One region of the Bacillus sp. VA13 genome, then DNA from elsewhere that is predicted to be linked to it. Evidence: riboswitches for the same ligand, from Rfam matches in the RefSeq annotation. Region 1 holds a riboswitch; each other region holds the start of a gene.

Region 1 (4,537 bases):
AATCCGCCTGAGCGTGAATCATCATACTCTAGGAAAAGCCCGTCCAGGTTCAAGCCGTCAAAAATGGTTTCGGCTGCTGCGTCATAGCCGCCTTCCGCTGTCCAAGTGGACTGGAAGTTGCCGCGGCAAATGTGCATTGTTACGGTCAAGTCATCCGGACGGTCTGCAATCGCGTCGTTAATGGATTTCGCAAACAGCTGGCGAAGCTCATCAGGCGTTGTTCCGAACGCTTCGATTTGTTTTAAGCCTTTTTCAGATAAGAAAACAGCCCATGCTGTATCATCAAGCTGGAGGTAGCGGCAGCCTCTGTCATAAAACGCTTGAATCGCTTTTTTATATGCTTTGGATACATCGTGCTGGAAAAGGTGATAGTCGTTTTTGTATGCATCCTTTTCCAGCTTTCCGCGGAAAAACAGCATATTCGGGCTTGGGATTGTCATCTTTGGTGTCGCGTCACCGGCAATGCTATGGAGAAAGGAGTAATCTTCAAGCATTGGGTGAGTTGAAAAGTCGATATCACCGGTCACTTTTATGCCGCGTGCTTTTGTCTGTACGTTATGGAATTGAATGCCCTGCTCAGGAGTAAACGGCTCAACGCCATCTAAGTTTTCAAGGAAATCAAAGTGCCACCACGCTCTGCGGAATTCACCGTCTGTCACGACGTTCAGGCCGGTTTCCTTCTGTTTTTCCACAATGCGGGTGATTTCATCGTTTTCGATTTGGCGAAGCTGCTCAGCCGTAATCTCGCCGGCCGCTTTTTGCAGCCGCGCTTTTTTAACGGGCTCAGATCTCAGCAGGCTTCCGACTTGATCCGCGCGAAACGGCGGTTTTTTTCTTTGAAGTGATTTTTGTTCTGCGGGTGTTGTTTGTTGTGGCATGTTGTCCATTCCTTCTTTCCATTCGAATATAAAAAAGCTCTTCCTTTGGATAAGGAAGAGCTTGTATGACAATCTCAACCTTATCTTCAAGAGCAATCATTGCTCTAAAGGATTTAGCACCATTCTGTTAAACAGCGGTTGCCGGGTATCGCAGGGCCAGTCCCTCCACCTCTCTTGATAAGGAAAACCTTTTTATGAAATTTTCTGATAGTATCTATTATTCACACATTTTATGTTTCTGTCAATGATAGATTATCTCCACACATCGTTGGCGATGTCGATCACATGGCGCAGCTTCGCCCATTGCTGCTCCTCTGTCAAAAGATTGCCTTCTTCTGTAGAGGCGAAACCGCACTGCGGGCTGAGGCACAGCTGATCCAGGCTGACAAAGCGCGCCGCTTCATTGATTCGGCGCTTCACATCCTCAGGATTTTCAAGCTCGCCGTATTTCGATGTAATCAAACCGAGTACAATTTGCAGATCCTTGCGTTTCACGAAACGGAGCGGATCAAAGTTACCGGAGCGGTCATCATCGTATTCCAAGAACAGGCCGTCCAAATGTAAGCCATCCAAAATCGTTTCCGCTACAGCGTCATAGCCTCCAGATGCCGCCCAAGTTGAACGGAAGTTGCCGCGGCAAATGTGCATCGTGATTGCTAAATCATCAGGCCGATCTGCCACTGCATCGTTAATCGTTTTGGCGAATAAGGCAGGCAATGTTTCTGGATCGCCGCCAAGCGCTCGGACGACCTCTCTGCCTTTTTCCTCAAAGAAGAGAGACCATGACGTATCATCAAGCTGAAGATAGCGGCATCCAGCGTCATAGAAGGCTTTGATTGCTTTTTTGTACGCTTGGGCCAGATCATGAAAGTATTCCTCTTGGTCGTCATAAATCCCTTTATCGGCTTTTTCACCGAAAAACAGCATATTCGGGCTCGGAATCGTCAGCTTTGGTGTCGCGTCACCGGCAGTCTCATGTAAAAATTGATAATCGGCAAGCGCGGGGTGGCTCGTAAAATCGAGTTTTCCCGTCACTTTGATGCTGCGTGCTTTTGTTTTCGCATGATGGAACTGAATCCCTTCAGCCGGGATGAACGGTTCCACACCGTCAAGCCCTTCCAGGAAATCATAATGCCACCAGGAACGTCGGAATTCCCCGTCTGTTACCACATCGAGACCGATTTCTTTTTGTTTTTCCACAGTGCGGGTGATCTCTTGATTTTCGATATCACGAAGCTGTTCCGCAGTGATCTCGCCAGCCGCTTTTTTTTGCCGGGCTTCTTTCACCGGAGCAGATCGCAGTAAACTGCCGACATGATCGGCACGGAAAGGAGCTTTGATTTGTTTTTCTGTTTTTTGTCCTGCAACATTTGTTTGTTGAGCCATGTCATTCGCCTCTTTTCTGAAATGTGTTGTGCATGAAAAAAGCTCTTCCTTTGAGTAAGGAAGAGCTTGAATGATCAAATCTCCGCCTCATCTGCAAGAACGCAATGTTCTAAAGGATTTAGCACCATTCTGTTTGAAACAGCGGTTGCCGGGTATCATAGGGCCAGTCCCTCCACCTCTCTTGATAAGGTACATCTTCATATTCAGATTTTAATTATCTTAATATTATTACTTTTGGATCAATTGTCAACACCTTTTTAGAAAATACTTTCATCTTCGTCGTCATATAATACCATATCCAGCACGATAGCAATGGCTGTGCAGATCAGCACATCTTCCTCGTTTGCAATTTGCAAATGATAGGAATCCCCCCAGCTAAGCCACTTTTTGCTCACTGACATCCGGACATTTTCCCCGTCCGTCAGTTGAAATTCATCCTTCCACAAGTCACCGTCAATTTCCCAGTTGAGCTTGGAAATTTCAAATTTTGGTTTAAAAAACGTTAATTTCTTTGCCACCTCACAAACTGTTTTCCCGCCAATTGAAATCTCGTATCGCGGCAATACAGACATTACTTTTTGTTCTATGGAAACGAGTGTTTTTCCGGATGAATCTGTCATTTGTAGCGAGTCTCCTAACGAAAAGAACCGGCCCTCGACCTTGAATGTCTCTTCTTCATCTCGGTCATAAATGTGAAATGCATCTTTAAACGAGAACATTTTTTGTTTCATAAATAATTCGATCATTGCTGAAGTCTCCTTTTGGATTTGCCTTGTAAGAGATTACGGACAGGCGGCAAAAAGGTTTCAAGTTCCAAATCTAGTGATCAGAAACCCTGCTGATTGTTTTTCCCGAGTAATAAATGTTTCTAAAATTGAAAAAGGCTGCATGATTCAGCAGCCTTTTCGTTTGAAATATAGGATTAGGAAAGAGGCATCCGGCGTTTTTGGCGGATGGCGTCAAGGTCGATTAGGTTGTTGTGATGAGGTGCGGCTGCTGGCAGAGGGCTTGTCTTTTGCGGTTTGCGGCGATTGTCCTTGCTGAAAGAAAAAAGAAGATAGCCGCATAATGCGATGATAATAAATAGGATCATTTTACATACCTCCCAAAAAAAGTTTTGGTATTCTCTATTGTACGGATAAAATGTCAAAAAGTATTCAAAAAATTCTAAATCCATTAAAAATAAATAACTGCCCCTCAAAAACAGTCTAACCTGATGACCTGAAAATAGTCTTACAACATGATGATTGTTCTGGTTGGTGATTGGTTCTATAGTTACTATCGACGATAAAATAAATTCCTTTATATAACTTTTAACCTAAAATTTCATAATTCAAATTACCTGTTTTTGGTTGTTGTTTTCTTGCTTGTTTGGTTTATACCCTATTTTGCGGAATCAAACACAAAAAACCCAAATTACGGAGCATTTGGGCGGTACGAGTGAATGCGGATTATGTTTTGGGGATTTGAATGTTTTATTTGAAGAAGCGTTTGAACATTTTTCTGATTTTTTGAAAGGGGCTGGATTTCTTTTGCATGTTAAGCGGCCTTGTCATCATCCATTTTTTCAATAGACTCTTTGCAGCGATTGCATGTTTTGTCATTGTTTTTCCTCCTCAACTGTTGATACTTGTTTTACGGAGGACGTATTCAAAATGTTTCGTTTTCACACAAAAAAACCAGTCTTTTTTTAAGACTGGCTTTTGGTATTATGCCTGTTCTTCAAACAGTTTTGCAATCTCAACGATGACATTTACGGCTTTCACCATGTTATCGGCTGAGATGTATTCAAATTTGCCGTGGAAGTTTTCCCCGCCGGTAAAGATGTTTGGCGTTGGGAGTCCCATGTAGGACAACTGGGATCCGTCCGTGCCGCCGCGGATTGGAGAAATCTTCGGTTCGATGCCGAGGTTTTCCATCGCTTGCTTGGCAATGTTGACAATTTCGATGACAGGTTCAATTTTCTCTCTCATGTTGTAGTATTGATCGTTCATATCAAGCTGAATCCGGTCTTGCCCGTATTCGTTTTGAAGTTCTTCAACGACACGCTTCATTGTTTCTTTTCTGCTTTGGAAGTTGCCTTTGTCGAAGTCTCTGATAATGTAGTGGAGTTTTGTTTCCTCTACATCTCCTTGAATCGACAGCAGGTGGTAGAAGCCTTCGTACCCTTCTGTATATTCAGGGGCTTCGTCTGCCGGCAGCAGGCTGTTCAGCTTCATTGCGATTTTCGCAGAGTTGATCATTTTCCCTTTTGCCGTTCCGGGATGTACGTT
Region 2 (4,537 bases), on a different contig from region 1:
GGCGGCCTGCTGAATATTAAGCCGCTGCTTCAGATGGAGGACGGCAAGCTTGTGCCTCTGGAAAAAATTCGCGGACAGAAAAAACTTTTCAAACGGATCATCGAACTGATGAAAGAACGCGGTGGTGATTGGGGCAATCAAACCGTGGGGATCAGCTACGCTGCGAACGAAGAAAAAGCCATTGACATGAAAAATTTGATTGAAGATACGTTCAAGCCGAAAGAGATCATCATGCATTCAATCGGTTCTACAATCGGCTCACACGCCGGTCCCGGCACATTGGCGATTTTCTTTTTGAAAAAGTGAGCAAACAAAAACCTCCAGATATTTGATATATGCTGGAGGTTTTATATTAATTTTTTATTTACATAAATGATGACTCCAGCTCCATATGCCAAAATCATTGGCGGAATCAACTGATCTTGTCCCTGAAATGAAATAAAACCGTTTAAAAGAATAAATATCCCTGAATTCAGAAAAAAGTATCCCGCAATACTAGCCAGGCGGTCTTTGTCACGTATCCGAGACTCACGGAAACCGGACAATATCCATGTTTGCTTTTTTATTCCTGCCATATAAGCAATCCAAAAGAAAAGCATCGCAATCAAGATCAATAAAAAATCGATGCGAATTTCCACGAACTCTCCCCCTGTCTTTTAACTGACAAAACACTCTGTCTCCCCTAATGATACGTAACAAAATTTTATTTGTGAAGTTCTTATATAAAAAATAGAAGGCCTGTGCGGCCTTCTATTTTTTCTCGTATGTCCATCCGTCTTCCTGATACACTTTTCCGTTTTTCATCAAATGGCCGAGCGCACGTTTAAAGGCGGCTTTGCTCATATTAAAACGTTCTCTGATATCGTCAGGCTGGCTTTTGTCGCCATACGGCATAGCGCCGTTTCTTGTTCTCATATACGTCAGAATGTACTCGGCATCTACAGACAATGCATCCTGTTTTCTCGGAAGCAGCGACATGTTGACTGAACCGTCTTCTTTTACTTGAATCACCCGTCCCGTGATTCTTGAGCCGAGTCTTGGCTCCTCTTTTCTTTCTGACGGATGGATAAAACCGCGGATACCGTCGTCTGTGATGATGAATGAACCCGTTGCGATTAATCTGTACACCGTACCTGTCAGCTCTTTATTCATCAGATCTTCTGAAGCGTCGGTAAACAGTTCGCTGATGATATCTTCAGGCGCTGGTTTCGCAAACATGCGCCCCCGGTTCGTCACTTTCAGCATACAGTAGAGCTTATCCCCTTTTTGCGGCCAGACATCCTCGTATGGCGGCAAATGCTCAGTTGCAACAAGCGCATCCTTAGATAAGCCGACATCAACGAAAACGCCCATATCTTCCACTTTATCCACCACTTCGACCCAGCCGTACTCATCAGCGCTGATGACCGGAATTTTCATCGTGGCCGCAAGTCTTTCCTGCTGGTCCACGTATATAAAGACCTCTACCTCATCTCTGTCTTCGATATCCTCAGTTATTTCACTGTTATGTAAGAGAATCGTATCTTCTCCGTCGGTTAAAAAGTAACCGAAGTCAGTTTGGTGATCTATACTCAAGGTTAATTGCTGCCCTGGTCTCATGCTATCGTCCTTCCTGTTCCGCTTATTTTTCTGCGGATTCTGTTAACATTTTTTCCAATCATCACAAATTGATTCTTTGTTCTGTTGGAAGTTTCTCTTTATTCTACTATAATCAACACATAAGTTAAATGTTATGGAGGTTTTCATATGGCAAAAGAAAGTTCATTTGATATTGTATCAAAGGTGGAATTGCCCGAAGTGCAAAATGCGATTCAAATCGCACTGAAAGAAATCAGCACACGCTATGACTTTAAAGGAAGCAAAAGCGACATTTCTTTAGATAAAGAGGAGCTTGTCCTCGTTTCTGATGACGAATTTAAATTAAGCCAGCTGAAAGATGTACTGGTCAGTAAATTAATTAAACGAAACGTGCCGACAAAAAACATTGATTACGGCAAGGTTGAAAGCGCGTCAGGCGGAACGGTGCGCCAGCGTGCAAAACTTGTTCAAGGCATTGACAAGGACAACGCCAAAAAAATCAATACCATCATCAAAAACTCCGGACTGAAAATAAAGTCTCAAGTGCAGGATGATCAAGTGCGCGTCACCGGAAAAAACAAGGATGACCTGCAGCAGATTATCACAGCAGTGCGGGGCGCGGATCTGCCAATTGACGTTCAATTTATAAATTTCAGATAAATTTTCTGAATCCTATTGATTATTGTCTTTATTTTCGGTAAATTTGGAGAAAGGGAAAATGCCAGGCATCTTTAGGGCACTTCCTGAACACGAAAATTTTATATCCGTTCTTATCAAGAGAAGCAGAGGGACTGGCCCGACGAAGCTTCAGCAACCGGTGTAATGGCGATCAGCCATGACCAAGGTGCTAAATCCAGCAAGCTCGAACAGCTTGGAAGATAAGAAGAGACAAAATCACTGACAAAGTCTTCTTCTTAAGAGGACTTTTTTTATTTCTCTTTTTTCCTTGCTGAATGTGAATAAAGGAGGCAAACAATGGGACTTTTAGAAGATTTGCAAAAACAGGTGTTAATTGGCGACGGCGCCATGGGGACGCTCCTCTACTCCTATGGCATTGACAGGTGCTTTGAGGAGCTCAACATTTCAAAGCCGGAGGAAATTCAGCGCATACATAAAGCGTACGTTGAGGCTGGAGCCAACATCATTCAAACAAATACGTACGGGGCCAATTATATTAAATTATCCAGACACGGGCTTGAGGATGACATCAAAAAAATGAATCAGGAGGCGGTAAAAATCGCGCGGGCTTCAGCAGGCGATGCGTACGTGCTGGGGACGATGGGCGGCATCCGTACCTTTAATAAAAACGCGTACAGCCTTGACGAAATCAAACGCAGCTTTCGCGAGCAGCTGTACCTGCTGCTGCATGAAGAGCCAGATGGCTTGCTGTTAGAAACGTATTATGATTTGGAAGAAGCCCGTGAAGTGCTAAAAATCGCGCGCAAAGAGACTGGCCTTCCGATTATGCTGAATGTCTCCATGCATGAGCAAGGCGTACTGCAGGACGGAACACTGCTTTCTGAAGCATTGCGATCGATCGCGGATCTCGGAGCTGATATCGTCGGCATTAACTGCCGGCTCGGCCCTTATCACATGATTGAAGCGCTTAGCGAAGTGCCGATTTTTGATGACGTGTTCTTATCAGTTTATCCGAACAGCAGTCTTCCCTCGCTTGAAGAAGGCCGGCTCGTCTATGAAACAGACGACACGTATTTTCAAAACAGCGCGTCAGAATTCCGCAAGCAAGGCGCGCGGATTATCGGCGGCTGCTGCGGCACCACGCCGAATCACATCCAGGCGATGGCAGAAGCGGTTGGCGGGCTTGCTCCGATTACAGAAAAAGAAGTCAAAACCCGGGCGAAGGAATTCATTTCTGTTCAGCATGAGCGGACAGAGCCCGGCCTGAATGAGATCGCAGCGGAAAAACGCTCCATTATCGTAGAGCTGGACCCGCCGAAAAAATTGAGTTTCGACAAATTTCTGTCTGCTGCTGCTGAATTAAAAGAAGCGGGAATCGACGCCCTGACCCTCGCTGACAATTCCCTGGCTACTCCGCGGATCAGCAATGTTGCCTGCGGCGCCCTTGTGAAGCAACAGCTCGATATGCGCTCTCTTGTCCATATTACATGCCGTGACCGAAATATTATCGGCTTGCAGTCACATTTAATGGGTCTGGATACGTTAGGGCTGAATGACGTGCTGGCCATTACGGGCGATCCTTCTAAAATCGGGGATTTTCCGGGTGCGACGTCTGTGTATGATTTAACATCCTTTGATTTAATCAGGCTGATCAAACAATTCAACGAAGGACTGTCCCTGTCTGGAAAACCGCTTGGCAAGAAAACGAATTTCTCAGTCGCCGCCGCATTTAATCCTAATGTCCGCCATCTGGATAAAGCGGTAAAACGGCTGGAGAAAAAAATAGATTGCGGCGCCGATTATTTCGTTTCACAGCCTGTCTATTCCGAGCAGCAGCTTGTCGATATCCATAACGAAACAAAGCATCTGAAGACACCGATCTATATCGGCATTATGCCACTCACAAGCAGCCGAAATGCTGAATTCATCCACAATGAAATTCCGGGCATTAAGCTATCTGACTCTATTCGCGAAAAAATGGCCCTCGCCGGCGAGGATAAAGAGAAACAAAAAGCGGAAGGCCTTGCGATTGCACGCTCCCTGTTGGATACGGCATGCGAGCTGTTTAACGGCATCTACTTGATTACGCCTTTTCTCAGATCTGACTTAACCGCCGAGCTCACTTCGTACATTCAGCAAAAAGATGAGCAGCGTCAAAATATCTATTTGCATTAATACCTAGAAGACTGTCTGAGCCAATCGGGCGGTCTTTTTCAACGTTATTCATGTTACGATAAAGAAAATCAGTTTATGAGGAGGAACATCATGCTCGAAGTTAAAACCATTTCTGCGGAAGATACATACGACATCAGGCACCGCA
Region 3 (4,537 bases), on a different contig from region 1:
GACGGATACCGTGTATATCCGATGGAGATTCCGATGGATGTGCGCAAAACAAAGTTCGGCGAAAAGTCAGGCACAGCTGAAGTGCAGAAACTTCAATGGGAAGACGGCCGGACCATCATTACGTACAAGCTGACTTCTTTGCATTCTGTCAATTAAAACAAGCCAAGAGCGTAATTGCTCTTGGCTTTTGCTTTTTAAACGAGAGGGCCGCCTGCCTGTGCAATGGCATCTGTATGTGCGAACTTTTTAAAATTCTCTTTGAATTCATTTGCGAGGTAGAAAGCTTTTTCTCTGTATTCTTCCTTGTTGCTCCACGTGTTTTCAGGCTGAAGGATATGATCAGGAACGCCAGGAACATGGACCGGTATATGCAGGCCAAAAATATCGTCAGTCATCATTTCTGCATCCTCTAATTTGCCTTCAATCGCTGCTTTGACCATCGCTCTCGTGTAAGAAAGCTTCATGCGCTCGCCTGTACCGTAGCCGCCGCCGGTCCAGCCGGTATTGACCAAGAAAACGTCTGCGCCGTGTTCATCGATCTTTTTGCCGAGCATTTCAGCATAGACGTGAGCAGGAAGCGGCAGGAACGGTGAGCCGAAGCATGTGGAAAACGTCGTCTCAGGAGATGTCACACCGCGTTCGGTTCCGGCAAGCTTGCTCGTATAACCGCTCAAGAAATGATACATCGCCTGCTCCTTCGTCAGTTTGCTGATCGGAGGCAGGACTCCGAATGCATCAGCCGTCAAAAATACAATTGCTGAAGGGTGGCCTGCCATGCTTGGTGTCACGATGTTGTCAATCATATGAATCGGGTAAGCCGCACGCGTGTTTTCGGTATAGAATGAATCATCATAATTGGCTTCACGTGTATCTTCATCCACAACAACATTTTCGAGAACAGACCCGAAGCGGATCGCGTTAAAGATCTGAGGCTCCTTTTCTTCGCTTAAATGAATACACTTGGCGTAGCATCCGCCTTCAATATTAAAGACGCCTGTGTCAGACCAGCCGTGTTCATCATCGCCGATCAGTTTGCGGTCAGCATCGGCTGAAAGGGTGGTCTTGCCTGTTCCAGACAGTCCGAAGAAAAGGGCAACATCGCCTTTTTCACCGACATTGGCAGAGCAATGCATGGATAAAATATCTCTTTCAGGGAGCAGGAAATTCATAATGGAGAAGATGGACTTCTTCATTTCTCCGGCATACTCTGTTCCGCCGATTAAGATCGTCCGCTTTTCGAAAGAGACAATAATAAAGGTTTCGGAATGTGTGCCGTCTGTTTTTGGATCCGCTTTGAAATGCGGAGCAGAAAGAATGGTAAACGGCTGTTCAACTGTTTTCTTATCATTGCCTTCCGGGCGGATAAACAGCTGTCTTGCGAATAAATTGTGCCATGCGAACTCATTTACGACGGTGATCGGCAGTCTGTATTTTTCATCTGCGCCGGCAAATCCTTCGAAAACAAACAGCTCATCTCGCTGTTTCAGATAGCTGACAACCTTCGTGTACAGCCGCTCAAACGCTTCTTCTGAAATCGGCTGATTCACCGTCCCCCAATCGATCTTATTTTTCGTGCTTTCTTCCTCCACGATAAATTTGTCTTTAGGTGAGCGTCCTGTATAAGCGCCTGTTGTCGCCCGAACAGCACCCGTGGAAGTTAAAATGCCTTCGTTCCGGGAGAGTACTTTTTCTGTAAGCTGTGCTGCTGATAAATTATGACGCACATTTGGGCTTGTTAATAAGGCTTGTAAATCAGCGGTTAAATCAACTGAGTTCATATGAAACCTTCCTTTATCGTTTTTTGTGTTTTGCTAATTGTGAATTAGTATAACATATATTTTCAAATAGTCTATACTATTTATTGTTTTTTGTGTGTGCGTTTTCCAATGTTTTCCCTCGATATAGGTGCCTATTTCTTCTGAATCATATTGACATTGCAAACCCTTTTACGATAAGATATTTCATTGAGCGGATACTCTTATCCCGAGCTGGCGGAGGGACAGGCCCTATGAAGCCCAGCAACCGGTTTCTCTGTTATTTATTATGTTCAACTGTGTGAGACAACCAAGGTGCTAACCTGTTGCAAGGTTGTATGATTCCTTGAGCGATAAGAGTGAAAGGCACAAAGACCAAACCCTTTCCTCGATGGAAAAGGTTTTTTTATTTCATAAATATGCCAATTAACATTCTCTAATATAACGTTACATTGTATAAGAGGGAGCGAGTTCCGTATCATATATACAAGGTCTTTCGGGAGGCCTTGTGCAGGAGGAAGCAAATCATGAGTAAAAATCGTCGTTTATTTACATCAGAATCTGTTACGGAGGGGCATCCGGATAAAATCTGTGACCAGATTTCTGACAGCATTTTAGATGAAATTTTAAAGAAAGACCCTAACGCGCGTGTTGCTTGTGAGACGTCTGTGACAACTGGTTTGGTGCTTGTCAGCGGAGAGATCACAACATCTACGTATGTTGACATTCCGAAAACGGTTCGCCAAACCATTAAAGAAATCGGATACACACGTGCGAAATACGGATTTGATGCGGAAACTTGTGCGGTTTTAACATCAATTGACGAGCAGTCTGCTGATATTGCAATGGGTGTAGACCAAGCGCTTGAAGCCCGTGAAGGCACAATGAGCGACGAAGAAATTGAAGCGATCGGTGCGGGTGACCAAGGTTTAATGTTCGGTTACGCGTGCAACGAAACGAAAGAGCTTATGCCTCTTCCAATTTCACTTGCTCATAAATTAGCCCGCCGCCTGAGTGAAGTCCGTAAAGAAGATATTCTTCCATACCTTCGCCCTGACGGCAAAACACAGGTAACGGTTGAGTACGATGAAAATAACAAACCTGTCCGCATTGACGCGATTGTTATTTCAACTCAGCACCACCCTGAAATTACGCTTGAGCAAATCCAGCGCAACATTAAAGAACATGTTATCAATCCGGTTGTTCCTGAAGAGCTGATTGATGAAGAAACAAAATATTTCATCAACCCTACAGGACGTTTCGTTATCGGAGGCCCTCAAGGGGATGCGGGACTTACAGGACGCAAAATCATCGTTGATACTTACGGCGGCTATGCGCGCCACGGCGGAGGAGCGTTCTCAGGTAAGGATGCAACGAAGGTAGACCGTTCTGCGGCTTATGCAGCAAGATACGTTGCGAAAAACATCGTTGCGGCTGAGCTTGCTGATTCTTGCGAAGTACAGCTTGCTTACGCGATTGGTGTTGCACAGCCTGTATCAATCTCAATCAACACATTCGGTTCCGGTAAAGCTTCTGAGGAAAAACTGATTGAAGTTGTTCGCAATAACTTTGATTTACGACCTGCCGGCATTATCAAAATGCTTGATTTACGCCGTCCGATCTACAAACAAACTGCTGCGTACGGCCACTTTGGACGCCACGATGTTGATCTTCCGTGGGAACGTACAGACAAAGCGGAGCAGCTGCGTAAAGAAGCGTTAGGAGAATAACTTTATAGCCGCTTACTCGTTAAGCGGCTTTCCCTTTTTCACGTTGTATTCATGTTTATTTTTTTACATAACCGTGAAACCAAATACTATTCACAGCGTCTATAAATAGGGGTTCAATGATGACAATTTTAATTATGGAGGCAATACTATGTGTGGATTTGTCGGGGTTTTTAACAAGCATCCGTTAGCTCAAACCGCTGATCAAGAAGAACTAATCAAACAAATGAACCAAATGATCGTTCACCGCGGTCCTGACAGTGATGGATATTTCCATGATGAGCACGTTGGATTCGGATTCAGACGGCTCAGCATTATTGATGTAGAAAATGGCGGACAGCCTTTATCATATGAAGATGAAACATATTGGATTATCTTTAACGGAGAAATCTATAACTATATTGAATTGAGAGAAGAACTTGAAGCAAAGGGGTATACATTCAACACGGATTCGGACACAGAGGTTCTTCTTGCGACTTACCGTCACTACAAAGAAGAAGCGGCGTCCAAACTCCGCGGTATGTTTGCCTTTCTGATTTGGAATAAAAACGATCATGTGCTTTATGGAGCAAGAGATCCATTCGGCATTAAACCGTTGTACTACACAACGATCAATGATCAGGTTTATTTTGCCTCAGAGAGAAAAAGTTTAATGGTTGCTCAGAATGATATTGAAATAGATAAAGAGGCATTGCAGCAGTACATGTCTTTCCAATTCGTTCCTGAACCAAACACGCTTGATGCCAATGTGAAAAAAGTAGAGCCGGGTTCACAGTTCACAATCCGCCCGGACGGCGATATCACATTCAAAACGTATTTCAAAGCGAACTTTAAGCCAGTTCAGACTGAAGAAGATAAGCTTGTGAAAGAAGTCAGAGACGCGATCTATGACTCTGTAAACGTTCATATGAGAAGTGACGTTCCTGTCGGTTCATTCCTGTCTGGCGGAATTGATTCTTCCTTTATTGTATCCGTTGCGAAGGAATTTCATCCAAGCTTAAAAACATTCTCTGTCGGATTTGAACAGCAGGGCTTTAGTGAAGTCGATGTAGCGAA

Evidence for each region. A riboswitch is a leader RNA that binds a small molecule or an ion and turns the genes downstream of it on or off. The one in region 1 is predicted to bind S-adenosylmethionine.
Region 2: another riboswitch for S-adenosylmethionine. It lies ahead of AC0C66_RS14015 (bifunctional homocysteine S-methyltransferase/methylenetetrahydrofolate reductase); the one in region 1 lies ahead of AC0C66_RS09315 (5-methyltetrahydropteroyltriglutamate--homocysteine S-methyltransferase).
Region 3: another riboswitch for S-adenosylmethionine. It lies ahead of metK (methionine adenosyltransferase); the one in region 1 lies ahead of AC0C66_RS09315 (5-methyltetrahydropteroyltriglutamate--homocysteine S-methyltransferase).

The regions. Positions count from the first base shown of each region.
Region 1 is NZ_JBVQPP010000002.1:216,699-221,235, forward strand. Features, by position in the region: gene AC0C66_RS09310 (5-methyltetrahydropteroyltriglutamate--homocysteine S-methyltransferase) at 1-878, opposite strand, end outside; SAM riboswitch class I at 956-1,062, opposite strand; gene AC0C66_RS09315 (5-methyltetrahydropteroyltriglutamate--homocysteine S-methyltransferase) at 1,131-2,264, opposite strand; SAM riboswitch class I at 2,349-2,455, opposite strand; gene AC0C66_RS09320 (LURP-one-related/scramblase family protein) at 2,522-3,010, opposite strand; gene AC0C66_RS09325 (hypothetical protein) at 3,187-3,441, opposite strand; gene AC0C66_RS09330 (hypothetical protein) at 3,740-3,868, opposite strand; gene pepT (peptidase T) at 3,974-4,537, opposite strand, start outside.
Region 2 is NZ_JBVQPP010000003.1:394,257-398,793, forward strand. Features, by position in the region: gene AC0C66_RS13995 (DegV family protein) at 1-306, shown strand, start outside; gene AC0C66_RS14000 (DUF3784 domain-containing protein) at 348-638, opposite strand; partial or broken gene AC0C66_RS14005 (CvfB family protein) at 751-1,648, opposite strand; gene AC0C66_RS14010 (YajQ family cyclic di-GMP-binding protein) at 1,747-2,238, shown strand; SAM riboswitch class I at 2,346-2,463, shown strand; gene AC0C66_RS14015 (bifunctional homocysteine S-methyltransferase/methylenetetrahydrofolate reductase) at 2,554-4,392, shown strand; gene AC0C66_RS14020 (GNAT family N-acetyltransferase) at 4,483-4,537, shown strand, end outside.
Region 3 is NZ_JBVQPP010000001.1:1,532,834-1,537,370, reverse strand. Features, by position in the region: gene AC0C66_RS07925 (DUF2584 domain-containing protein) at 1-156, shown strand, start outside; gene pckA (phosphoenolpyruvate carboxykinase (ATP)) at 195-1,778, opposite strand; SAM riboswitch class I at 1,976-2,114, shown strand; gene metK (methionine adenosyltransferase) at 2,282-3,484, shown strand; gene asnB (asparagine synthase (glutamine-hydrolyzing)) at 3,633-4,537, shown strand, end outside.